Peribacillus simplex NBRC 15720 = DSM 1321: one gene and its partner. The main gene of each other region encodes a partner of the protein of the gene in region 2 in a complex. Links are inferred from orthologs where the notes say so. Each region holds a gene or a part of one and is shown on either strand. Other genes may lie near its edges. The genes, in order: secY and secA.

Region 1 (8,619 bases), 450 kb from region 2 along the record:
CCGTAGAACAGTCACGAAGGGAGGTACTCGCATGGGTCGTAGCTTAAAAAAAGGGCCTTTTGTTGATGATCATTTATTGGTAAAAGTTGAAAAATTAAATGAAGCTGACAAGAAACAGGTAGTAAAAACTTGGTCTCGTCGCTCAACAATCTTCCCGCAATTCATCGGACACACAATCGCCGTTTATGACGGTCGTAAGCATGTGCCGGTTTATGTAACAGAAGATATGGTAGGTCACAAACTAGGCGAATTCGCGCCTACACGCACTTATAAAGGTCACGCAAGTGATGACAAGAAAACAAGACGTTAATGAGAGGAGGGCATCTCATGCAAGCTAAAGCTGTCGCTAAAACAGTTCGTATTGCTCCTCGTAAAGTGCGTTTAGTCGCAGATTTAATTCGAGGAAAACAAGTAGGTGAAGCAGTAGCGATTCTTCGCTTAACACCAAAATCTGCTTCTCCAGTCGTAGAAAAAATTCTGAAATCTGCTATCGCAAATGCAGAACACAACTACGAAATGGATATTAATAACCTAGTCGTTTCAGAGGCATACGTTAACGAAGGACCAACATTAAAACGTTTCCGTCCTCGCGCTCAAGGTCGTGCGAGTGCAATAAACAAACGTACTAGTCATATTACAATCGTTGTATCAGAAAAGAAGGAGGGGTAATCTGTGGGTCAAAAGGTAAATCCTATCGGTATGCGTATCGGGATCATTCGTGATTGGGAATCCAAATGGTACGCTGATAAAGACTACGCTACTCTTTTGCATGAAGACATTAAAGTTCGTGAATATATTGCGAAACGCTTAAATGATGCTTCTGTATCCAAGGTTGAAATCGAACGTGCTGCTAACCGCATCAATGTATCAGTTCACACTGCTAAACCAGGAATGGTTATCGGTAAGGGCGGTACTGAAGTCGAAGCACTACGTAAAGCTTTGAACCAGCTAACTGGCAAAAGAGTTCATATCAATATCATTGAAATTAAAAGAGCAGATCTTGACGCAAAATTGGTTGCTGAAAACATCGCTCGTCAATTAGAAAACCGTGTTTCATTCCGTCGTGCTCAAAAACAAGCTATTCAACGCACTATGCGTTCTGGCGCAAAAGGAATCAAAACACAAGTTTCTGGTCGTCTTGGCGGTGCTGATATTGCTCGTGCTGAACATTACAGCGAAGGAACAGTTCCACTTCACACACTTCGTGCTGACATAGATTATGCTCATGCTGAAGCAGATACTACTTACGGTAAGCTAGGCGTGAAAGTTTGGATCTACCGTGGAGAAGTTCTTCCTACTAAGAAGAAATCTGAGGAAGGAGGAAAATAATATGTTATTGCCAAAACGCGTAAAATACCGTCGTGAACACCGCGGTAAAATGAGAGGGATGGCTAAGGGCGGCACTGAAGTTCATTTCGGAGAATTTGGACTTCAAGCTCAAGAAGCTTCCTGGATCACGAACCGCCAAATCGAAGCAGCTCGTATTGCGATGACTCGTTATATGAAACGTGGAGGAAAAGTTTGGATCAAAATCTTCCCAAGCAAACCTTACACAGCTAAGCCGCTTGAAGTACGGATGGGTTCCGGTAAAGGTGCTCCTGAAGGTTGGGTAGCAGTAGTTAAACCGGGCAAAGTATTGTTTGAAATCTCTGGTGTATCTGAAGAGGTGGCAAGAGAAGCATTGCGCCTTGCAGCACACAAACTTCCAATCAAATGTAAGTTTGTAAAAAGAGAGGAAATTGGTGGTGAAACAAATGAAAGCTAATGAAATCAAAGATCTAACCACTGCTGAAATTGAACAAAAACTAAAATCTCTTAAAGAAGAACTATTTAATCTTCGTTTCCAGTTAGCTACTGGACAACTTGAAAATACAGCTCGCATCCGTGAAGTTCGCAAATCGATTGCTCGTATGAAAACAGTTGTTCGTCAAAGAGAGATCGGTGTCACTAATCGATAATGAATGGAGGTTTGCAGAATGAGCGAACGCAACCAACGCAAAATCTACACTGGACGCGTAGTATCCGACAAAATGGATAAAACAGTAACAGTTGTCGTAGAAACCTATAAAAAGCATTCTTTATACGGTAAACGCGTGAAATACTCTAAAAAGTTAAAAGCTCATGACGAGCTAAACGAAGCTAAAGCAGGCGACGTAGTACGTATCATGGAAACTCGTCCACTTTCAGCTACAAAACGCTTCCGTCTTGTAGAAGTAGTAGAAAAAGCAGTAATCATTTAATATAGTTCGGATTAAGCTAATTCCGAAGGGAGGTACCGTACATGATTCAACAAGAATCTCGTTTAAAAGTCGCTGACAATTCAGGTGCTCGTGAAGTGCTAACAATTAAAGTCCTAGGTGGTTCTGGCCGTAAAACTGCAAACATCGGTGATGTCATCGTTTGTACAGTTAAACAGGCAACACCAGGAGGCGTTGTTAAAAAAGGTGAAGTCGTTAAGGCTGTTGTTGTCCGTACAAAACGTGGTATGCGTCGTCCTGACGGTTCTTACATTCGTTTTGATGAAAACGCATGTGTAATTATCCGTGACGATAAGAGCCCACGTGGAACTCGTATTTTTGGACCTGTTGCTCGTGAATTACGTGACAATAGTTTCATGAAGATCGTTTCTCTAGCTCCAGAAGTTCTATAATATGTAAAATTTGTATAAAGCCTTTCAAGGAGGTGCCAAGCTAATGCATGTTAAAAAAGGTGACAAAGTCGTAGTCATCTCTGGTAAGGACAAAGGCAAACAAGGAACAATTCTTTCTGCATATCCGAAACAAAATCGTGTACTTGTTGAAGGAATTAACATCGTGAAAAAGCATTCCAAGCCATCTCAACTTAATCCACAAGGTGGAATTATCAGCAGAGAAGCTGCTATTCACGTATCCAATGTAATGCCACTTGATCCTAAATCAGGTAAACCGACTCGTGTTGGATATAAGATTGAAAATGGTAAAAAAGTACGCGTAGCTAAAATATCAGGTGAAACTTTAGATAAATAAGTCATAAATGAAGGGAGGTACACTAAGCAATGAGCCGCCTTAAAGAAAAATTAAAAAGTGAAATTACACCATCATTGATGGGCAAATTCAACTATCAATCAGTAATGCAAGTACCAAACATTGAGAAAATCGTTATTAACATGGGTGTGGGTGACGCAGTATCTAACTCGAAAGCTTTAGATACAGCTGTTGAAGAACTTACATTGATCACTGGTCAAAAACCTGTTATAACAAAAGCAAAAAAATCAATCGCAGGCTTCCGTTTGCGTGAAGGTATGCCTATCGGAGCGAAAGTTACATTACGTGGAGAACGTATGTATCAATTCCTTGATAAGCTAGTATCTGTATCTTTACCGCGTGTACGTGATTTCCGTGGCGTTTCAAAGAAATCTTTTGACGGACGTGGGAACTATACATTAGGCGTTAAAGAACAACTTATCTTCCCTGAGATTGATTACGATAAAGTGAGCAAAGTTCGTGGTATGGACATCGTTATCGTAACGACTGCCAACACTGACGAAGAAGCTCGTGAACTACTTACTCAAGTTGGAATGCCGTTCCAAAAGTAATCTCTAAATAAAGGGAGGCGAAATCGTGGCTAAAAAGTCTATGATCGTAAAGCAAAAACGCGAACAAAAGTTTAAAGTACAAGAATATACACGTTGCGAACGTTGCGGACGTCCACATTCTGTATTACGTAAATTTAAACTTTGTCGTATTTGTTTCCGCGAACTTGCATATAAAGGACAAATTCCTGGCGTTAAAAAAGCTAGCTGGTAAAACCCGAGTTTGGGAAGGAGGTAAAATATAATGGTCATGACAGATCCTATTGCAGATATGCTTACTCGCATCCGTAATGCGAATATGGTTCGTCACGAAAAACTGGAAGTTCCTGCTTCAAAGATCAAAAAGGAAATTGCTGAGATCTTAAAAAGTGAAGGCTTCGTACGTGACTTTGAATTAATCGAAGACAACAAACAAGGTATCATCCGTATCTTCTTAAAATACGGTGCAAACAACGAACGTGTTATCACTGGTCTAAAACGTATCAGCAAACCTGGTTTGCGTGTATATGCAAAAACTGGAGAGGTACCACGCGTTCTTAACGGTTTAGGTATCGCAATTGTTTCTACTTCTCACGGAGTTTTAACAGACAAGGAAGCTCGCTCTAAACAAGTTGGCGGAGAAGTTTTAGCATACGTTTGGTAATACATTTTCACAAGAATGGAGGTGCACATTATGTCTCGTATAGGTAAAAAACCTATTGAAATCCCTGCAGGCGTTACAGTTACTGTTACTGGAAGTGAAGTAACTGTTAAAGGACCTAAAGGTGAATTAACTAGATCATTCAATCCTGACCTTTCAATCGTTGTTGAAGAGAACGTGTTAACTGTTACACGTCCGTCTGACGAGAAGAATCACCGTTCTTTACACGGTACTACTCGCGCACTTATCTCTAACATGGTTGAAGGTGTATCAACAGGATTTGTAAAATCACTTGAACTTATTGGGGTTGGGTACCGCGCACAAAAGCAAGGTACTAAGCTTATCCTTAACGTTGGATATTCCCACCCTGTAGAAATAGAGCCAGAAGCTGGCGTTGAAGTCGAAGTTCCTTCTAATACAAAAGTAATCATCAAAGGTGCAAACAAAGAACGTGTAGGAGCTCTAGCAGCTAATATCCGTGATGTTCGCCCACCTGAACCGTATAAAGGTAAAGGGATTCGTTACGAAGGCGAATTCGTTCGTCGTAAAGAAGGTAAAACCGGTAAGTAATGCCGCATAAGTAAACGAAAGGAGTGACGTAAATGATTACGAAGCTTGATAAAAATGCTACTCGTCAGAAAAGACATGCGCGTGTACGTGCTAAGCTTTCTGGAACGGAAGCTCGTCCTCGTTTAAATGTGTTCCGTTCAAACAAACACATTTACGCACAATTAATTGACGATGCAAAAGGCGTAACATTAGCAAGTGCTTCAACTCTTGATAAAGAGATCAGTATCGAAGCTAGTAGCAATGCTGAAGCAGCTCAAAAAGTTGGCGAACTTATTGCGAAACGTGCTGTTGAAAAAGGTTTCAAAGCTGTGGTATTTGACCGCGGTGGTTACCTCTTCCATGGTCGTGTTAAAGCATTGGCTGACGCTGCTCGTGAAAACGGCTTAGAATTTTAATGGATAAGGAGGGACATAACAGATGCGTAGCATTGATCCTAATAAATTAGAACTTGAAGAACGCGTAGTTACAGTAAATCGTGTAGCTAAAGTTGTTAAAGGCGGACGTCGTTTCCGTTTCACTGCACTAGTTGTTGTTGGTGATAAAAATGGTCATGTTGGATTTGGTACTGGTAAAGCTCAAGAAGTTCCGGATGCTATCCGTAAAGCTATTGAGGATGCTAAGAAAAATCTAATTACTGTACCAATGGTTGGAACTACTATTCCTCACCTTGTGAACGGTCGCTATGGCGCAGGTCACATTCTATTGAAACCAGCTTCTGAAGGTACAGGAGTAATTGCTGGTGGTCCTGTTCGTGCGGTACTTGAATTAGGCGGAGTAAGTGATATCTTGTCTAAATCACTAGGTACTAATACACCTATTAATATGGTTCGCGCAACAATTGAAGGATTGAAGCAATTGAAACGTGCTGAAGACGTAGCTAAGTTACGTGGGAAATCAGTACAAGAACTGTTAGGATAAGGAGGGAAATCGAATTATGGCTAATAAATTAGAAATTACCCTCACTCGCAGCTTGATTGGTCGTCCTGAAGATCAACGTGTTACAGTTAACACTTTGGGTTTACGCAAAATGCATCAAACGGTTATTCAAGAAGATAACCCTGCGATTCGCGGTATGATTACCAAAGTATCTCATCTTGTTACTGTAAAAGAACAATAAAATAATTTTTAACTTAACAAGGAGGTGCCAACATGAAACTTCATGAGTTAAAAGCTGCAGAAGGTTCTCGTAAAGAACGTAAACGTAAAGGTCGCGGTATTGGATCTGGTAACGGTAAAACAGCAGGTAAAGGACACAAAGGACAAAACGCTCGCTCCGGCGGCGGTGTGCGTCTTGGATTTGAAGGGGGTCAAACTCCTCTATTCAGACGTTTGCCTAAACGTGGATTTACCAACATCAACCGTAAAGACTATGCTATCGTGAATCTTGATACGTTAAATCTTTTCGAAGACGGTACTGAAGTAACACCAGCTCTTTTACTAGAGACTGGAGTTGTAAGTAAAGAAAAAGCAGGAATCAAAATTCTTGCAAAAGGAAGCATTGAGAAAAAGCTTACTGTTAAAGCTCACAAATTCTCTTCTACTGCTAAAGAAGCTATCGAAGCTGCTGGCGGTAAAACAGAGGTGATCTAATGTTTCGCACGATCTCCAATTTTATGCGCGTGGGTGAAATAAGGAATAAGATTATTTTTACCCTTCTAATGTTAATCGTCTATCGCATCGGTACATTTATACCTGTACCGCATGTGAATGCCGATTTTCTCGCTGAACAGGACCAGCTGAGCGTCATCGGTCTTTTAAATACCTTTGGCGGCGGAGCACTGCAAAACTTTTCCATATTAGCGATGGGTATCATGCCATACATCACGGCATCTATCATCGTTCAACTATTACAGATGGATGTTGTTCCTAAGTTCACTGAATGGTCTAAACAAGGAGAAGCAGGGCGCCGTAAATTAGCTCAATTCACTCGTTACTTCACTATTATCCTAGGATTTATCCAAGCTGTGGGTATGTCTTATGGGTTCAATAATATGTCAGGTGGCCAGTTGATTGAAAATCCTGGAATTGCAACATACTTGCTTATTGCGACTGTCTTAACGGCAGGAACAGCTTTTCTTTTGTGGTTAGGGGAGCTGATCACTGCTAAGGGTGTGGGTAATGGGATTTCCATCATAATCTTTGCTGGTATCGTAGCTAGTTTGCCTAATACGGCAAATCAGATTTACGCCCAACAATTCGAAAATGCTGGGGATCAATTATTCTTACGAATCATAACGATTATCCTCATTATTTTAGCAGTATTAGCAATCGTGGTTGCTGTTATCTTCATTCAGCAGGCATTACGTAAAATTCCTATACAGTATGCGAAACGTGCTGCGGTAGGTCGTACACAAATGGGTGGCCAGTCTACTCATTTACCATTGAAAGTAAATGCTGCGGGGGTTATTCCGGTAATCTTTGCAATGGCATTTATCATTACTCCCACTACAATCGCTTCTTTCTTTGGAAAGAACAGCGTGACTAGTTGGATTTCAACAAATCTTGATTACACCAAGCCAATTGGGATGATCATATATGTTGCTCTTATCATTGCTTTTGCGTATTTTTATGCATTCATTCAGGTTAATCCTGAACAAATGGCTGAGAATTTGAAAAAGCAAGGTGGCTATGTGCCGGGGATTCGTCCAGGTAAGAGTACACAAGAATATTTAACACGTGTTTTATACCGTTTGACGTTTGTAGGCTCTATATTTTTAGCCATCATTGCCGTTTTACCGGTATTTTTCATTAAGCTTGCTGATTTACCTCAATCTGCACAGATTGGTGGTACCAGTTTGCTAATCGTAGTGGGGGTTGCCCTTGATACGATGAAGCAGCTGGAATCACAACTTGTGAAGAGACACTATAAAGGCTTTATAAAGTAATGAGTTTTGGGAACGGCTTGTTCCCTTTACCCATTATAGAGTTTGAGGGGGAAGAAAATTGAATCTAGTGTTAATGGGTCTGCCGGGTGCTGGTAAGGGCACTCAAGCTGAACAAATCGTAGAAAAATATAATATCCCTCATATCTCTACTGGAGATATGTTCCGAACAGCTATAAAAGATGGAACAGAATTAGGTCTAAAGGCAAAATCATTCATGGACAAAGGCGAATTGGTACCTGATGAAGTTACCATTGGCATTGTACGTGAACGTTTAAGCAAGGAAGACTGCCTAAAAGGATTTTTGCTTGATGGTTTTCCACGTACTGTGGCGCAGGCAGAGGCACTTGAAAGCATTCTTACTGATTTAGATCGAAAAATGAATTTTGTCATTAATATCGATGTTGATAAAAGCATCTTAATGGAAAGATTGACAGGACGTCGTATTTGCAAATCATGTGGTGCGACATATCATCTTGTTTTCAATCCGCCTGTTAAAGATGATGTATGCGACCGCTGCGGCGGAGAATTATATCAACGTGCCGACGATAATGCAGAAACGGTTCAAAATCGCTTAGATGTGAATTTGAAACAAACCAAGCCACTTCTTGATTTCTACGGAGACAAAGGATACTTGGTTAACATTGACGGACAGCAAGATATTAATAAGGTATTTGAAAATATCGATGTGTTGCTTGGTGCTTTACAAAATTAATCATTCGTATTGATTTATGAAATTCATACCATTTTTATAACTTACTAGTTAAACTTGGTGCATTCCTATATTACAAAGGGTATAATGGATTTCGCGAGAGCATTCGCACATTTATTAATCAGGTTCTTGTACTTGGTATTCCCTGAATTGGGCGATTACTTTTTAAGTGATCTTCATGGACATATCCGGTCGGCAAAATTGATGAAGAAATGCAGTGACTCTATTGGGATTCCTAAAGAGT
Region 2 (16,664 bases):
CCTAATGGCCAGTTCCGGGAGCGTCCCTTGAACTTTTTGCTTAAAGCCGATTAAAATGGGCAGTACGATCGGCGACAGGGACATATCCCCGATTGAAAAAACCGGATACCATTCGAAAGGCATCGGAAGTTGTCCTCCAGGAATCAAAACGAACATGGGAATTAGCCAGATTCGCTGTGAAACATACACACCTATCGGCTGCCCCCTCCTGGATACCTCCAACTGAGGAGAGACCTTTTTACTTCCATTGCCAACAATCAAAAACCCTTCAACAATCAGTAATAACCCTATTAAAATGACAAGTGTCGGATATACGGACCGATCCAGCTGATTAAAAGCATCCTGAAATAACGTCAGCTTGATATCTCTATCATATAAAAAGAAAAGGATAAAGAAGGTGAGCCCCACTGTATAAACGGGGGAAACAAACCTCTTTTTCATGGATAGCATGGACAAAACCGTAACCACTAACATGATGAACAGCGCCGCCAAAGGAATGGCGAGTCCAGTAGCCAGCGTGAGGAAGGAAAGGATCAATCCCCATACCAATCCTTGAGGTAACATCGAACGCAGCTCCATGGAAAAACTGTAGATCTTCGTATTAAAATCATGGCGTTCCCGTTTAACGCGAAGATAGCCGATGAATAAACAATAGGCAATCGAAACATAAAGCAAAGGATGAAGGAAGAGTTTTCCTAATCCCATTAAGCATGCAATCAGCCAATCCGTTGTCAATTTCTTTCCACCATCCTCAAAAGTAATCAAAATTTTGTAAAATCTCGTTCTGGTCAGTTACCTCCTATTCTATCAAAAATGTAACCTTCATGCCTATTAAGATGCAGAAAAAGTAGCATTCCCTTAAGTTTCTTCTATACTGCCTTCATGTTCGCAGACGGGGCTCGATCAAATGCAAAAAACACCGCCCCAAAGGGGAACGGTGCCATCGAGTTATTTCACTAAATAATTCAAAGCCGTGCGTAACTGAATATCATTATCTTCATCCTGGATTTTTTCCAGAATGACGGATTCCAAATGTGCTGCGGTTTTAGCGTCCAGCTTACCCGTCACTTTCAGGCCAAATTGTTTTTGGAATGCTTTTACTGCGATTTCTGTACTCCAATCATAATATCCATCCTCACGACCCGGTTCAAATCCAAGTCCTTTCAGAATGCTTTGGGCATACTGGATTTGTTCATCATTCATATCCCGCTGCAAGACCTTCTCAATGGCCAGCTGATGGGCACCAAAATAATCCGGCTGTTTTACTTTAATTGTCGGTTCGATCCCTTTTTTATGGATCCAGTTCCCTGAAGGCGTCAGCCACTTATATAACGTAAGTTTAATCTTACTGCCATCACCCATAGGAACAGCTTGCTGTACTGTCCCTTTCCCGAAGGTCTTCTCGCCGACCAATGGATAGCCTCCAGCCTCTTGCATCGCGCCGGCAAGGATTTCCGAAGCTGAGGCGCTGCCTTTATCCGTCAAGACGGCAATGGGATAACTTTTCGCTTTCTTAAGGCTTGTAAAAAACGATTGTGTTTCCCCCGTTCTTTCCGCAATTTGCAAATAGGGCTTGTCTTTTGTGATAAACTCTCCAAGAATCGTTTCCACACTAGAAAGAAGGCCACCTGGGTTGCCGCGTACATCTATGACCAAGCCCTTGATTCCCTTCTTTTCCAGCTCCTTCATCTGCTTTTTGAAATCACTCGCAGTATTTTCCGAGAATGTGGTCAACTCGATATAACCGATTTGTTCTCCGGCGACTTCCTTAATTGATGAAAATACGGTATCCAATGGAATTTCGGCACGCACCATATTGAATTCAAGTGAATTATTCACCCCTGCCCGCTTTATTTCCATTTTGACGGGTGACCCTTTTTTGCCGCGGATTTTCAGGCGTGTTTCATATAGATCCAAACCTTCTACACTCTCACCATTCACCTTAAGGATTTGATCTTTCGGCTTTAATCCAGCTTTTTCAGCAGGCGAATCTTTGTAGGGAGAAACAATTATGACCTTACCATCTTCCATTCCAATTTCAGTCCCTATCCCTTCAAAAGATGAGTCCAGGGTTTCGTTGAACTGCTTAGCGGTATCCTTGTCCATATATACGGAATAAGGATCTTTCAGCGCAGACAGCATGCCTTGGATGGCACCCTCTACCAGGTTGGAACCATCCACCTGTTCTACATACTGACTTACGATCAAACCGTAAGCTTGTTCCACCTTTGCCCATTCCTTATCCTTTAATATTGCTTGGCCTTCATCCTTTGCTTCATTCTTGGCCGGAAGGCTTGTCCAATATATGCCCCCCACTGCTCCAATGGCTAGTGACATGACGATTGCTAGAGGAAGTACCCATTTTTTGACCATATTTATCCCCATTTCTGACCTGATATGTATTTCACTATATGAGGGGATATGAAAGAATATGCATATAGAAAATGGTGACACCACACAAAAAAACAGACAAGGAATTTATCCTTGTCTGTTTTTCCATTGATATATTGGGTATTAAATATTTATATAGTTTAATGGATTAACAGCATTTGACTTGCTATAATTCCATGGGCCTTTATGTAGCTCAAAGTGTAAATGCTGACCGTATGAATGTCCTGTGTTACCCATGATGCCAATTTGTTGACCTTTGGCAACAACAGCACCTTCGCTTGCTTGTCTAGAGCTTAAGTGTGCATACACAGTAGTCCATTGCTGACCGCCGATTGAATGGGTAACGAAGACGACGTTACCGTATGAACTTGAGAAGTAAGAACGGCTTACGACTCCGTCCGCTGCCGCTACAACTGGAACCGTTCCACTAGCAGCGATATCGATGCCGGCATGCTGTTTATTCCAACGTTCACCCATTGTTGAAGATACATATCCTGCACTTGGTCTAGTGAAAGTACCCGATGATACAGCTGGCACTGAGCTTACATTAGACGATGAGTGTGAAGGTGATGATGATGATGAACTGTTGCTTTTTGCACTATATCCTGAAGAGGACGATTGTTTTTTTGATTCGGATGTTTGTGATGCTGCTTGGGCTGCTTGGGCTGCCGCTTGTGCCGCTTCTTGCTCTGCACGTTTTTTCGCTTCGGCTGCCGCTTTTTTACGAGCTGCTTCCAATTCGGCAAGACGTTGATGCTCTAAGCTGATGGCTGATTTGATGGCTTTTTCTTGAGCAGCAAGATTCGCTTTCTCTTCCTCTAGACCCATCTTCTCATCTTCATGTTTTTTAGTTTGTTGCTTTAATTTCTTAACCAATGCATCCTTTTCTTGCTTCTGCTGTTTTTGTTGCTTTTGAATTTCCAATAGTTCAGCTTTTGCCACTTCTAAACTGGCAAGCTTCGTTTCAACAGCTTTTTGCTTTTCTTCCAGATCCTTTTTATCCAGCTCATGCTCTTTTAAAATATCCCGGTCGGCTTCAGCAATTGTCGCTACAGCTCCGACACGGTCAACTAAATCTCCAAAACTGGATGATCCGAATAATACTTCAAGGTAGTTCACGTCCCCGCCAGTCTCCTGGAAAGAAAGTGCCCTTTCTTTCAATACTTCATTACGTTTGGCGATCCGCTCTTTTAATACTTTAATCTCTTCTTTCAATGCCTCGATTTCTTTTTTCGTTTGTGTAATTTCAGCATTTTTAGCATCGATTTTTTTTGCGGACTCTGCAATTTTCGCTTCAATAGCAGCGATTTGTTCTTCTGCTGTCATTTGCTTATCTTGCAGGTTATCGATTTTCTTCTCCGTTTCGGAAATATTCGATTCAACACCCGAACGTTTTTCCTGGATCGATTCTTTCTGTTTTTCTAAGTTCGAGATCGACTCGGCATAAACCGAAGGTGCCGCTAAAATGCTTCCCAACCCGATCATAATGGAGGCATTCATGGCAATGATATTTTTTTTCAACGTTTCATTTCCCCTTTCAACCCGTTACATCCTTGCCTTGTAACGTCTCTCTATTTATATCCGGCTTCTTTTGGCTTTCGAGTAAACATACACTTTTATACTTTCAAGAACTTCCTGACGGACATCAAGCTGCCCCATATCCCGATAACGGCACCAATTACGATGAGGATGGCTGAAACTTGATAAATAAACGGATTTGCTGGCAGGAAATCTATGAATTTGAACGTAATCTGCGGTGCTGCATATTTATAAAGATTGTAGTAGAGTACTGCAACCAGACCTATGGGAATGATGGAACCGAGGACTCCCAACCAGAGTCCTTCCAAGAAGAATGGCCAACGGATGAACGTATTCGTTGCTCCTACCAATCTCATGATCTCAATTTCTTTTCTTCTAGCTACAATGGTAATTTTAATCGTATTCGAAATCAGGAACATTGCAGTAAATAGTAAACCTACAATAAGAACGATCCCTATGTTTCTAGCAATATTAACAAAGCTGAATAGTTTCTCGACGTAGCCTTGTCCATATTTAACACTTTGGATATACTCAAAACCTTCGATTTTTTTTGCCACCTTGATGACATCTTGCGGAGATTTCGTTTTGATAACATAAACGTCCCTTAATGGGTTATCTTGTTCAAATGGTTTAAAAGCCTCACCATTATCTCCTAAATCATCTATTAAATTAGTAAGCTCTTCATCTTTAGGAGAGAAAATCACTGATTCAATGCCGTCCATCTCCGTAATTTGCTTACCGATAGCTTTTATATCGTCATCATTCGCCGCATTATCAATATGTGCACGAACTTCGACATCTTTCTCCACATTTCCCGCGATATGATTTAAATTCATCATGAGCACTAAAAAGACGCCAACCAATGTTAGAGTGACCGTTACTGCACTGACTGAAGCAAACGTCATCCATCCATTACGGCCAATATTTTTAAAACTTTCACGGAAGTGACGGAGCAATGTTCTAAATTTCATATCCGTAATCACCTCGATGTTCATCGCGAACTATTTTTCCACTTTCAATGGCAATGACACGTCGTTTAATATTGTTGACGATGTCCCTATTATGAGTGGCCATGACAAGTGTAGTTCCGCGTTTATTAATTTCTTCAAATATGTTCATGATTTCCCATGATGTTTCGGGATCAAGATTACCTGTAGGCTCGTCGGCTATGACTACCTTAGGATCATTGACGATCGAACGGGCTATTGCAACCCTTTGCTGTTCCCCACCAGATAACTCGGAAGGCAGCATTCTTGCTTTATGTTTAATGCCTACCAGATCAAGGACTTCCATGACTCTCTTTTTGATTTCTTCTGGTTCCTTTTCAATAACTTCCATGGCAAAAGCAACATTTTCATATACAGTGAATGTTTGAAGGAGTTTAAAATCTTGGAATACCATACCGATATTACGGCGGAATAGAGGAACTTTCGAATTGCGGATACTTGGCAGGCTAAGGCCATTGACCAAGATATTACCGCTTGTAGGCTTTTCTTCCCTATACATCATTTTGATGAAGGTCGATTTTCCGGCACCGCTCGGACCCACTACATAAACGAACTCGCCTGCCTTTATTTTCACATTGATTCCATTAATGGCAATTACGCCATTTGGATATGTCTTTTTCACATCTATCATTTCTATCATTCTAAAACCACCTAATTTGCTTGGATTATCACTATGTACCTACAGCTTTTTCGACAATTTTCATTGAAATCTGACAGGAATCTCTCTTACTTGAGCACAGGAACATTATAACATCATATTTTGTCAAATTAAGCATAAAAAATATTACAGTTTCATTTCAGTTAGACATATATCAACATCTATGTAATAATTCTAAGATTTGATTGCTTGATAAGGGGTTAAATGTGAGTTTTTTCGAGGTTTAATGGAGGCTAAATGAAACGTCCTGCTAAGCAGAACGTTTCATTAATCATTACTTATGTCCAGCAAGCCATTCAGCGACCATGCTCGCTTCCTTACCCTGGATTATTCCTTTTGGCATTCCACCTTGGCCATTAGCAATGACTTTTTCGATGTCTGCTTTCGATAGCTTCGAACCGACCTTCGTTAAATTCGGTCCAACGCCGCCTTCAAGATTCACTGCATGACAACTTGAACATTTGTTTTCATAAATTTTTGCGGCATCACCAGCACCTGCCGTAGTCGTTTCATTATTTTCACCTGCAGGCTCTTTATCTGCAGCATCATCGTTTCCACCGCATGCAGCCAAGGTCAAAGAAGTACCCAAAACTAAGGCTAACCATTTCTTTTTCATTGAATTTACCCCCTCTGATTTATACCAGCACAAGAACATTATACCAATTTCAATCCAGTTTAAAACCCTCCCCGAGTACCTCCGATGCGTCCATTACAATTACAAACGCTTTAGGGTCAACGAGTTTCACCAATTGTTTCAATTTGGTGAATTCCGACTGGTCTATTACGCACATCAAAATTGGACGAGTATCATCCGTATAGCCGCCATACCCGGATATGCCTGTTACGCCCCGGTCCAGCTCATGTATGATAGCATCCCTTACTTCCATTTCTTTATTCGTGATAATTAGTGACATCTTGGACCGGTTCAATCCAATCTGGACGAGGTCGATCGTCTTGCTTGTCACATATAATCCTATTAATGCATAAAGCCCTTTTTCAATATCAAAAACAATGGCAGCACTTAAAACGATGATTCCATCAATGACAGCCACACAGGTCCCTAATGACAGATGGGTATACTTATGGAAAATCTGTGCCGCTAAATCGGTCCCCCCTGTGGAACCCTTTCCGCGAAAGACGATCCCCAGCCCCAGTCCGACCATCATCCCCCCGCAAATCGAACCAAGCAATGCATCATTCGTCCATGCATCCCAATCCTTTGTCAGAAATACCACTAAAGGCAAAAATAAGGTTCCAATCAGGCTTTTGGCTCCGAAATGTCTTCCAAGGATAATAAGCCCCGCTATGAACAAAGGGATATTAAAACCCCAAAGTACATAGGCCGGCTCCCAACCGAGGGTTGAATCCAGTATCGTGCTAATCCCGCTGACCCCGCCAGATGCGACCTGGTTAGGCAGTAAGAATACATTAAAACCAATGGCAATTATGGCCGAACCGACAATCACCAATCCATACTCCATTAACTTTTGAATTAAAGGGTGCTTCCGCTCCCGGTATCTTTTCTTCATTTTGCATAAGTCTCCTCGAACCATCATTATTATCTAGTATTGGCCGAACGAGGTAGAGCATCCCTTTTCAATCCTGTAAATGTCAGCCAGAAGATTCATTAAAAAGGAAAACATAAAAAAGCCGGACCGGGAAACCGGTCCGACTGGCTGATCTTATAATTTTGAACGCAAGTACGCATCAATGAACATATCGATATCTCCATCCATGACTGCTCCCAAGTTTCCGGTCTCGGCACTAGTACGGTGATCTTTAACCATGGAATACGGATGGAAAACATAAGAACGAATTTGGCTTCCCCAGCCAATTTCCTTTTGCTCACCACGGATTTCATCCAAATCCGCTTGTTGCTGTTCAATTTCACGTTGATACAATTTGGCTTTTAGCATATTCATGGCTTGGGCCTTGTTTTTGATTTGAGATCTCTCGTTTTGGCACGTTACCACGGTGTTCGTAGGTATATGGGTGATCCGGACTGCCGAGTCAGTTGTATTGATATGCTGACCGCCTGCACCACTTGCCCGGTACGTATCGACTTTCAAATCTTCCGTGCGGATTTCTATATTAATCGTTTCATCGAATTCCGGCATGACTTCACATGAAACGAATGAAGTATGGCGTCTCCCTGAAGAATCGAAAGGAGAAATCCGGACAAGACGGTGTACTCCTTTTTCCGCTTTCAAATAACCATAGGCGTTATGGCCTTTGAAAATTAAAGTGACACTCTTGATTCCAGCTTCATCACCTGGAAGGTAATCAAGGGTTTCCACTTTAAAGCCTCTTTTTTCACCCCATCTGGTATACATACGCAGCAACATGGAACCCCAATCCTGGGACTCCGTTCCGCCTGCACCAGGATGCAGTTCAAGAATGGCATTTTTCGAGTCATATTCTTCACTTAGTAAAAGTTGAAGTTCAAAGTCATTCATCTTTTGTGAAAGAACCGTGATTTCTTCTTCCAGCTCAGCCAAAAGTTCTTGATCATTCTCCTCTTTCACTAATTCATATGTCAAATCCAGATTTTCATATGATTCATTCAGATCGGACAATTGATTGACTTGTTCTTTCAAAGCATTCGTTTCATTGATGACAGTTTGTGCTTTTTGCTGATCATTCCAAAAATCGGGATGTGTCATCTCATTTTCAAGCTGTGCGATTCGTGCCTCTTTTTCATCTAAGTCAAAGAGACCCCCTAAAGTCCGTTAATCGTTGCGCTGTCCGTTCAAGTTCATTTCTTATTTCTGCTAATTCCATTTCTCTTCACCTCATTAAGTATGTTAAAAAAATCCCTGAAGAAGGATTCGCTTCATTACACAAATAAACCTCTTCAAACTATATGCAAATATATTGCTTTATGCAAACTAAACATGAAAAGAGGCGGCAAGCCTTACACTTAACCGTCCCATAATCATTATACACCTAACTTTAGCCTAAATTGCCATGGCAATTCTTATATTTTTTTCCGCTGCCGCACGGGCATAAAGCGTTTCGGCCAACGTCTTCCTTTTTACGGGCAGGGGCTTTTTTCACTTTTCCCCCGTCTTCTTCCTTCGGATTGACCGCTTGTCCTTTTATGACTTCCTTACGCTCCAAATTGTTGCGAATTTCAGCCTTCATGATGTATTTGGCGACTTCATCTTCCATTGAAGCAATCATGGCTTCAAACATTGCGAAACCTTCTGATTGATATTCACGTAACGGATCGATCTGGCCATAAGCACGAAGGTGGATCCCTTGGCGCAATTGCTCCATTGCATCAATATGGTCCATCCACTTACTATCGACTGCACGAAGAACGATTACTTTTTCGAATTCACGCATTTGTTCTTCAGATAGCTCTTCTTCTTTTTGGTCATAGCTTTCTTTCACTTTTGCTAAAATGAAATCAACCAATTCCGATTCATTTTTCCCTTCCAAATCAGCTACAGTGATTGAACCTTCATTGAATAGGTTACCATTCAGGTAATCGACAAGGCCTTGTAAATTCCAGCCTTCCTCATCGCCCATTGGTGCAAACGCGACAACATTTCGCTGGATGGATGCCGTAATCATCGTTTCGACGATTTCACGTAAGTTCTCACTTTCCATGACATCGAAACGCTGTTTATATATAATTTCCCGTTGTTGACGGAGAACATCATCATACTGCAGCAATTGCTTACGTGAATCGAAGTTATTGCCTTCGACCCGTTTCTGTGCAGATTCAACGGCCCTTGTCACCATTTTACTTTGAATTGGCTGGGAATCATCCATTCCAAGGCGTGCCATCATGTTTTTCATGTTATCCGAACCGAAGCGGCGCATCAATTCATCTTCCATTGATAAATAGAATTGAGTGACCCCTGGGTCTCCCTGACGGCCTGACCGACCACGAAGCTGGTTATCTATACGCCTGCTTTCATGACGTTCCGTGCCGATGACAGCAAGGCCTCCAAGCTCCTTGACACCTTCACCAAGCTTGATATCCGTACCGCGCCCTGCCATGTTCGTAGCAATCGTAACTGAACCTTGATTACCTGCATTCGCAATGATTTCCGCTTCACGCTCATGGTTCTTGGCATTCAAAACATCGTGAGGGATTCCTTTTTTGGATAAATAAGCAGATATGACTTCAGATGTTTCGATGGCAACCGTACCGACAAGCACTGGCTGACCCTTTGTATAACGTTCGGCGATGTCTTCCACAACAGCCTTGAATTTCCCATCAGTTGTCGCGTATATAAGATCTGCCCTGTCATCCCTGACGATATTCCTGTTTGTCGGGATCGCAATGACATTCATATTATAAATATTGCGGAATTCTTCTTCTTCCGTTTTCGCTGTACCGGTCATACCTGAAAGTTTTTCATACATCCTGAAATAGTTCTGGAATGTGATCGTCGCAAGCGTCATGCTTTCATTTTGAATTTCAAGTCCTTCTTTCGCCTCGATCGCCTGGTGGAGACCTTCACTGTAACGGCGGCCTTTCATCAAACGGCCAGTGAATTGGTCAACGATGACTATCTCGCCTTCCTGGACCACATAATCCACATCTAAATGCATGGAAACATGCGCCTTTAACGCCTGATTGATATGATGATTCAAAGTAACGTGATTAATATCGAACAAATTATCGATATTAAACGCTTTTTCAGCTCGATTCATCCCATCTTCAGTCAGCTGAACACCTTTTGTCTTTTCATCATATGTGTAGTCCGTTTCTTTTTTTAAGGTTCTCACAAACGCATTGGCCTGGATATAAAGCTGAGCCGATTTTTGTGCGGAACCGGAAATGATCAATGGCGTTCTCGCCTCATCGATCAAAATCGAATCGACCTCATCAATAACAGCAAAGTGCAGCGGGCGCTGTACCATTTGTTCTTTATATAACACCATATTGTCACGAAGGTAATCAAATCCTAACTCATTATTCGTGCTGTACGTAATGTCCGCATTGTACGCCTCTTGCTTTTCTTCTTTGGAATGACTGTTCAAATTCAATCCGACGGTCAAACCAAGGAAATCATACAATACACCCATCTCGGTGGCATCACGGTGTGCCAAGTATTCATTGACAGTAACGACATGTACACCTTTACCGGTAAGCGCGTTTAAATAAACCGGCATGGTAGATGTTAAGGTTTTACCTTCCCCTGTTTTCATCTCGGAGATATTTCCATCATGAAGGGATGCCCCACCCATGATTTGAACACGGTAAGGGTATAAGCCCAGAGCACGCTTTGCCCCTTCACGCGCAACTGCAAAAGCCTCAACAAGCAAATCATCAACGGTTTCGCCATTTTGATAACGCTCTTTAAACTCACCCGTTTTGGCACGCAACTGTTCATCCGATAACGCAGCCGTCTCATCAGCCAGCGCTTCAACCTGATCAGCGATTTTTTCCAAACGTTTGATTTCTCGCTTATTCGGATCAAAAACTTTATTTAATATATTAAGCATTCAATAACGCTCCTCTATTATGGTAATGATCGTTCAATGACAAAATTCATATAAGTAAGAAGAAACACATCTTCTATTATTACTAATGCACGCTTAATTTTACCACTTCTATCCTAGAGGTACAACTTCATGTCACTTCCCTGGTATAGACCTGAATTCAATTCTTGCGAAAAACAATGGATAAATGAGGAGTAAAACTGTTAAAATAGAAGGAAGTATAAAAAATATGTTGCAAACTCCCCACTATTCCATATGCAAATGAGAATTATCCATAACCTTCCATCACTAGATGCTGTGTCCTCTCTAGAGATAGCATGTCAAGGTAATCCAACCTTACAGGCTTCATGTTTTGAATGATAAGGTGGGCTACTGAAACTTAATAGCGGAAGATAAATAGATCATGTTTCGAGGTGGTATTGATGATTGGTGAACGTGTAAAAAAACTGCGAGAAGAAAAAAAAATGTCGATGACTGAACTTGCCGATAAAGCGGGTGTGGCAAAGTCTTATTTAAGTTCGCTCGAGCGGAACTTACAAACGAATCCTTCTATTCAATTTCTTGAAAAAATCTCCGCCGTACTTAACATTCCTGTTGATGCCCTGCTTTATGATGCACCAAATAAGGAAACCTTGGACACTGACTGGATGAAAATCGTTGAGGAAGCTATGAATTCGGGTGTTTCAAAACAACAATTCAGGGAATTCATCGAGTTTAATAAATGGAGAAAAGATAAAGAAGAGTAGAGTGGTAGTGCACTAGTTTACCTACATAATCCTGAGAATAAAGTTTGAATAAGCTAGACTCACTAGAATCTCAAGGAAGAATAAACCCTATAAACAGCTAATGAATCGAACCACTGTTTATAGGGATGTTCTCGATCTTGTTCGGAACCTAATTTCCATCGTTCTTCTCAAATGTTACCTCAAGGGTTTCCCGTTTAAAAAAAGCACTGATTTCCTCTTTTTTGAACCCCAAGCTTCTTGCTTCTGAAATCAATTTCACCCATTCTTGATCCATTTTCACATTAGCCACCTCTTCTACCTCCTAAAATACTCTTTGTATTTCAGGCAGACCAGCCATCATAGTCACAAAGACCTTAGACCTGTGCCTTTGCGCCCTCATCTTTCAATAAGTTTGCCTTTGTCGTGGTATTTATTACCAAATACATTACTTATAATCATATTATAACGGATACCCACTCCATATATTGCTATTTTATGTCGGTAATCCACATAAATGCAAAAACTTTTATCCGACAAAATATTACAATATTAAGAAAATTTGAAGTTCTGGTGATTTATCATAGACTAATTCAATTTCGTTTTTTTGTATAATAGTAAATATTACTCTTCTTAATATTTCGTTGGGGTGTATTGATTCTCTCAATTGTAAGTGCATCCAGTGCTTTTTGCGCAGTTAAGTCCTCACCGCAGGTCGGGCAAAGCCACTTTCCATATTCCGCACTGCTAAAAGAATCCCTATGGCATGTATGGCAATTCTTTCGATACAAGTAATCCAACCCCTCTGCACCTTGATCAAATTGTTTTTTATAAATAACTATTTGTTCTTTTTAAAGAACTAACAATTCGGGTATAGTTCAAAAGATTGGGGTGATTAAATAGGTAATACTAACTATTTATCTTAATGAAGAACAAAACCGTTCTTTAAAATGGATTTTTAATAAATTTGTATTCTTTAGAGAACAAAAGAAGCAATCATTTTTTTAACTTTTCTAGTAAATCCAACAGCCAACGAATTCTATCAACATGCATTAAAAAAGCACAACCCAGGGGCTGTGCTTTTGATCTTAGATTAATATTTAACTAGGTTCAATCAATCCATAGCGTCCATCTTTTCGGCGGTACACTACGTTCGTTGTATTAGTATCCGCATTCGTGTAAACGAAGAAACTGTGACCAAGCATATTCATTTGTAAAATCGCTTCTTCACTGTCCATCGGCTTTAAATCAAAGCGCTTATTGCGGACCACTTCAATATCATTATCGTCTTCGAATTCATCCACCACTTCGTCAACTTCCGTATTGAAGGCGAATGCATCGGGTGTAGTCGATAGATTGTTCCGGAATTTACGATTGACCTTCGTTTTATGTTTACGAATTTGGCGTTCAAGCTTATCATTGATCAAGTCAATGGCAGCATACATATCCGCATTTTCCTCTTCAGCACGAAGAACCAAATTCTGCATAGGAATCGTCACTTCGACCTTTGATGTATTATTGTTCACTTTTAAATTCACTAACACATTTGCATCTGGTGTATTGTTAAAATATCGTTCTAACTTGCCAATTTTCTTTTCGACGTATTCTCGAATTGCTGGAGTTACCTCAATGTTTTCACCGCGTACGTTGTAATTCATAAAGTGAGTCCTCCTTAAATTAAGACTATACAGTTAGATTCTACAATACCCCTCCGGTTTCCTTTAGAAACACATCATGAAATATGTCGAAATAATGAAACAATTGTCGGAAGGTTTGGAAAGGGTTGATGTCTGCCCTAGCTTCATTATATCAAATGCTATGCCATAAAGAAAAAATTAAGCCTATATTATTTACAGAAAATTTAAAAATAATTAACATAAAAACCATTTGGAGTCCAAACGGTTGGGTAATCAATTTCTTTTATCGTAGAACATGCCATCCACTGATAGACTCTCATACGGGTTCGTGTATTTATTAGATGATTGTTTCTTCTTATTTATTTCCTGGATATCCCGCTGTATCTCCTGCTTTTGAAGCTTCAGCAAGTGATCGACCTGTTGGTTAAGCAACACGGTTGCACGGCCCAACTGCTGCTCTTCAACAGTTAAAGGCAGTTTGATTCGAGAAAGAAGTCCATCTCGCTGATCAATCAGCTGTGTGACCCTTTCTATTTTATCATCACGTTCTGTAATCGTGCGATCTTCCAGAACGGCAAGTAATTCAGCAGTCAAATCATGAAAGGTTCGAATCACCATTACACTTGACCGCTTTGGGTAAATTGTTTTTTCCGATTGATCAGAATTACTTCCTTCCAAGTATTCCGGAACTCAGTAACAAGTACCTCCACCTCTTCCAAAGCAGCAACATCATTTTTGATATTTGCTTCTACCAGACGCCGGTTCATGAAATCATACAGACTCATCATATCTTTGGATACTTCCGCATCCATATTCAGCGTTACCATCAATTCATGGATAATATTTTGAGCCTTAATGATGTTCGTATTCTTCGCTTCGATATTACCAGCTTCAATGGCTTTCTTCCCAACCATGATGAACTTCAAGCAGCCATTATAAAGCATTAATGTAAGCTCTCCCGGTGATGCTGTATTGACTGAATTTTGCTGATATGATTGATATGGATTATTTATCGCCATATTTAACTTCCTTTCCGCCTTACCTTAACTAAAATAAGAAGCCAACGATGCACTTTGGCTGTTTGCCTTTTGAATCGCTTTTTCCATCGCCGTGAACTGGTTGTAATAGCGTGTTTCCAGTTTAGTTAACTTTGCTTCAAATGCTGAAATCTTCGTATCCAATCCATTGACCAATTTCCCGATTGTAAAAGTGTTGTTAACAAATCCTGCTTTTCCTGCTTTTTCAGTAATGACCTTCATGGATGATTCTATATCATCCCTTAACCGGCGCGCGAGACCTTTGTCGCTCTTTTCCGTTCCATTGGCCATGAACATATCATAAATCGCATTGGGATCCTCACTAATGGCTGCCCGGAGCTTGTCCTCATCAATCGTTAATTTACCGCCCTCCAAGTAATTCTTGGTCGTGGTGATTCCCAAACTGCTGAGATTGCTTTTTCCTGCGATCCCATCCACCGAGGTGTATAGAGATGACCTCATTGTGGTCAGAAGACTTTTTAATGTCGAATCGCTTTTTAACGTTCCGCTCTTCGCTTTTTCTTCCCACTGCTTCACTTCGTCCTCTGTCATTGCCTTCTTTTGCTCAGAGGTAAGCGGGGTAAAGGAGCGATATTTCGCTTCACCCGTTTTATCTTGAACCTTTTTAATGATTTCATTGTATTTATTCACAAACTGTGTGATTGTATCCAAGATAGCATCCACATCAGTTGTTGATGAGAATGTGACGGTATCCGTCGTTTTCTGCTTTATCGTTATTTCCGCTCCATTAATCTGAAAAGTATTCGAAGGCCGGGAAATTTCCAATTCATTAAAAACAATCGACGCATTTCCCCCTTTTGAGCCGCCAGTTCCTTCATTGTTACTGCTCATTTTTAACGTAGCAAAAAAATCTCCGGTGCCTCCCAATTCAATTTCAGCTCGATCTTTAACATCACCGGTATTTTTAGCAGTGATGGAAAATTTCTGGGACGTTTCATCGAAAAATAGAGTCACTCCCGAGTTAGCATTAATTTTATTTATAACACTCTCTAACGTATCGTCCGCATTAAGGGTAAGCGTGTACGGTTTTTCCACTGTTGCTCCATCTTTTACTTCCGTATCAAAACCGCCGTCTTTATTGATGGCCAGTATCGTAATATCTTGTGGTGTCGTGAAACCCAATTCCGATAATTTCTTTTTGGGGTCAGTAACAGCTGATTTTTCCGTACTTGTCATGGTAGCTGCTTTGGCAAGTCCATTCACTTGTATATTCCCGGAAAAATCACTGGTCGAATTCACATTTCTCACTGATACAGCATCTGGATTCGATACCGACACCTTCTTTTTAATAAAGGAAGACTGCTTCCCTATTCCATCACGAATGAGCGTATCCAATTCTGATAAAGATGTATTTATCAAGCGGTAATCATCCCGTTGCCACTCGGAATACTGCTTTTTCTGTGTTAATTTATCCAATGGCACTCGTTCTGCCTGCATCATGCTCTTAACTAATTCATCAATGTCCATTCCGCTTGCTAAACCACTGATTCGTACCAAAATTGATCACCCGCCTATATTTTTTCATCCACCATGATTCCGACAAACTCCGTCATTGCCGCATAGAAATCCAATAACTTCTTAGGTGGGATCTCCCGAATCGTCTCATCCGTTACATCATCCACAACCTTGACATAGTACTCATTCAACTTCTCATGATATTCAAAACGAACGGCCGTATGTATTGGATCCAGGAAAGTGTTCAAACTATCCACAACTTCCTGCACCTTTTCTTTTGAAGGCTCATCAGTAGATTCCACACTTCGTTCCGAATAGGCAAGCGTATTCATATCCCGCTGATAATATGAACTGATTCCTTCCGAGATTGCTGTTCTAAGTTGTGAGGAAAGAATATTCGTGGACAAACTCTCCAACATCTAAAAAGCCCCCAATTATGATATCTTTACTTTTTATATCGGTTCTAAAACGGAACTTTACAGTGTCCTACAAAGGATTTATTATTAAATAGAGAACAAACATTCTGATATTGGAGGGGATAACAATATAAAATGGGACTAAGAAGAAGAGCTTACACTCTATATAAGGAGGTTTTCATGATTGATCTTACTGAAATCCAGAAAAATATATTATATGCCAGCGTTATAAGTGACGGTGAAATCACGAAAATTTATAAAAATAGCAGGAGAAAGAACAATAGCTATCGGGAACACTACGGCACATCTCAGGAAGAT

The links.
Region 1: the proteins of secA (region 2) and secY are in contact, whole or in part, in a crystal structure (PDB 3DIN), measured with the Thermotoga maritima proteins. The link is inferred for Peribacillus simplex NBRC 15720 = DSM 1321 from one-to-one orthologs. Residues at the interface, in WP_004082002.1 of Thermotoga maritima: Glu261, Ala262, Arg263, Lys300, Ala301, Arg302, Thr303, Ile304, Ile305, Leu323, Tyr324, Asp325, Pro326, Val329, Ser330, Tyr333, Ile336, Lys340, Phe345, Val349, Glu363, Phe364, Tyr374, Ser375, Gly376, Gly377, Glu393, Ile395, Thr482, Ser483; in WP_004081795.1 of Thermotoga maritima: Glu108, Gly109, Glu110, Glu111, Ala236, Glu237, Arg238, Arg239, Ile240, Thr241, Ile242, Gln243, Tyr244, Ala245, Arg246, Arg247, Val248, Thr249, Gly250, Arg251, Arg252, Val253, Tyr254, Gly256, Ala257, Ser258, Thr259, Tyr260, Leu261, Pro262.

The regions. Positions count from the first base shown.
Region 1 is NZ_CP017704.1:2,429,455-2,438,073, reverse strand. Bases 5,569-8,518 are described here. They hold secY (preprotein translocase subunit SecY), read left to right. Parts: upstream 5,569-6,370; coding sequence 6,371-7,666; downstream 7,667-8,518. Other genes in these bases: BS1321_RS11515 (adenylate kinase), read left to right, coding at 7,725-8,378; rplO (50S ribosomal protein L15), read left to right, coding at 5,931-6,371; rpmD (50S ribosomal protein L30), read left to right, coding at 5,716-5,898; rpsE (30S ribosomal protein S5), read left to right, coding at 5,569-5,699. Outside these bases: rpsS (30S ribosomal protein S19), read left to right, coding at 32-310; rplV (50S ribosomal protein L22), read left to right, coding at 328-669; rpsC (30S ribosomal protein S3), read left to right, coding at 673-1,329; rplP (50S ribosomal protein L16), read left to right, coding at 1,331-1,765; rpmC (50S ribosomal protein L29), read left to right, coding at 1,755-1,958; rpsQ (30S ribosomal protein S17), read left to right, coding at 1,977-2,240; rplN (50S ribosomal protein L14), read left to right, coding at 2,282-2,650; rplX (50S ribosomal protein L24), read left to right, coding at 2,694-3,005; rplE (50S ribosomal protein L5), read left to right, coding at 3,035-3,574; BS1321_RS11555 (type Z 30S ribosomal protein S14), read left to right, coding at 3,600-3,785; rpsH (30S ribosomal protein S8), read left to right, coding at 3,816-4,214; rplF (50S ribosomal protein L6), read left to right, coding at 4,245-4,781; rplR (50S ribosomal protein L18), read left to right, coding at 4,814-5,176; more of rpsE, read left to right, coding at 5,199-5,568. UniProt on the Escherichia coli protein: The central subunit of the protein translocation channel SecYEG. Consists of two halves formed by TMs 1-5 and 6-10.
Region 2 is NZ_CP017704.1:2,874,001-2,890,664, reverse strand. The notes cover bases 8,305-11,451. They hold secA (preprotein translocase subunit SecA), read right to left. Parts: upstream 11,062-11,451; coding sequence 8,548-11,061; downstream 8,305-8,547. Outside these bases: BS1321_RS13795 (PDZ domain-containing protein), read right to left, coding at 1-735; BS1321_RS13790 (S41 family peptidase), read right to left, coding at 949-2,373; BS1321_RS13785 (murein hydrolase activator EnvC family protein), read right to left, coding at 2,515-3,912; permease-like cell division protein FtsX, read right to left, coding at 4,008-4,901; cell division ATP-binding protein FtsE, read right to left, coding at 4,891-5,577; cccB (cytochrome c551), read right to left, coding at 5,870-6,211; BS1321_RS13765 (YitT family protein), read right to left, coding at 6,261-7,076; BS1321_RS13750 (helix-turn-helix domain-containing protein), read left to right, coding at 11,481-11,804; BS1321_RS13745 (anti-repressor SinI family protein), read right to left, coding at 11,953-12,093; hpf (ribosome hibernation-promoting factor, HPF/YfiA family), read right to left, coding at 12,881-13,438; flagellar protein FliT, read right to left, coding at 13,691-14,035; flagellar export chaperone FliS, read right to left, coding at 14,035-14,436; BS1321_RS13725 (flagellar hook-associated protein 2), read right to left, coding at 14,461-15,972; flagellar protein FlaG, read right to left, coding at 15,987-16,349; BS1321_RS13715 (DNA endonuclease), read left to right, coding at 16,527-16,664. UniProt on the Escherichia coli protein: Required for protein export, interacts with the SecYEG preprotein conducting channel.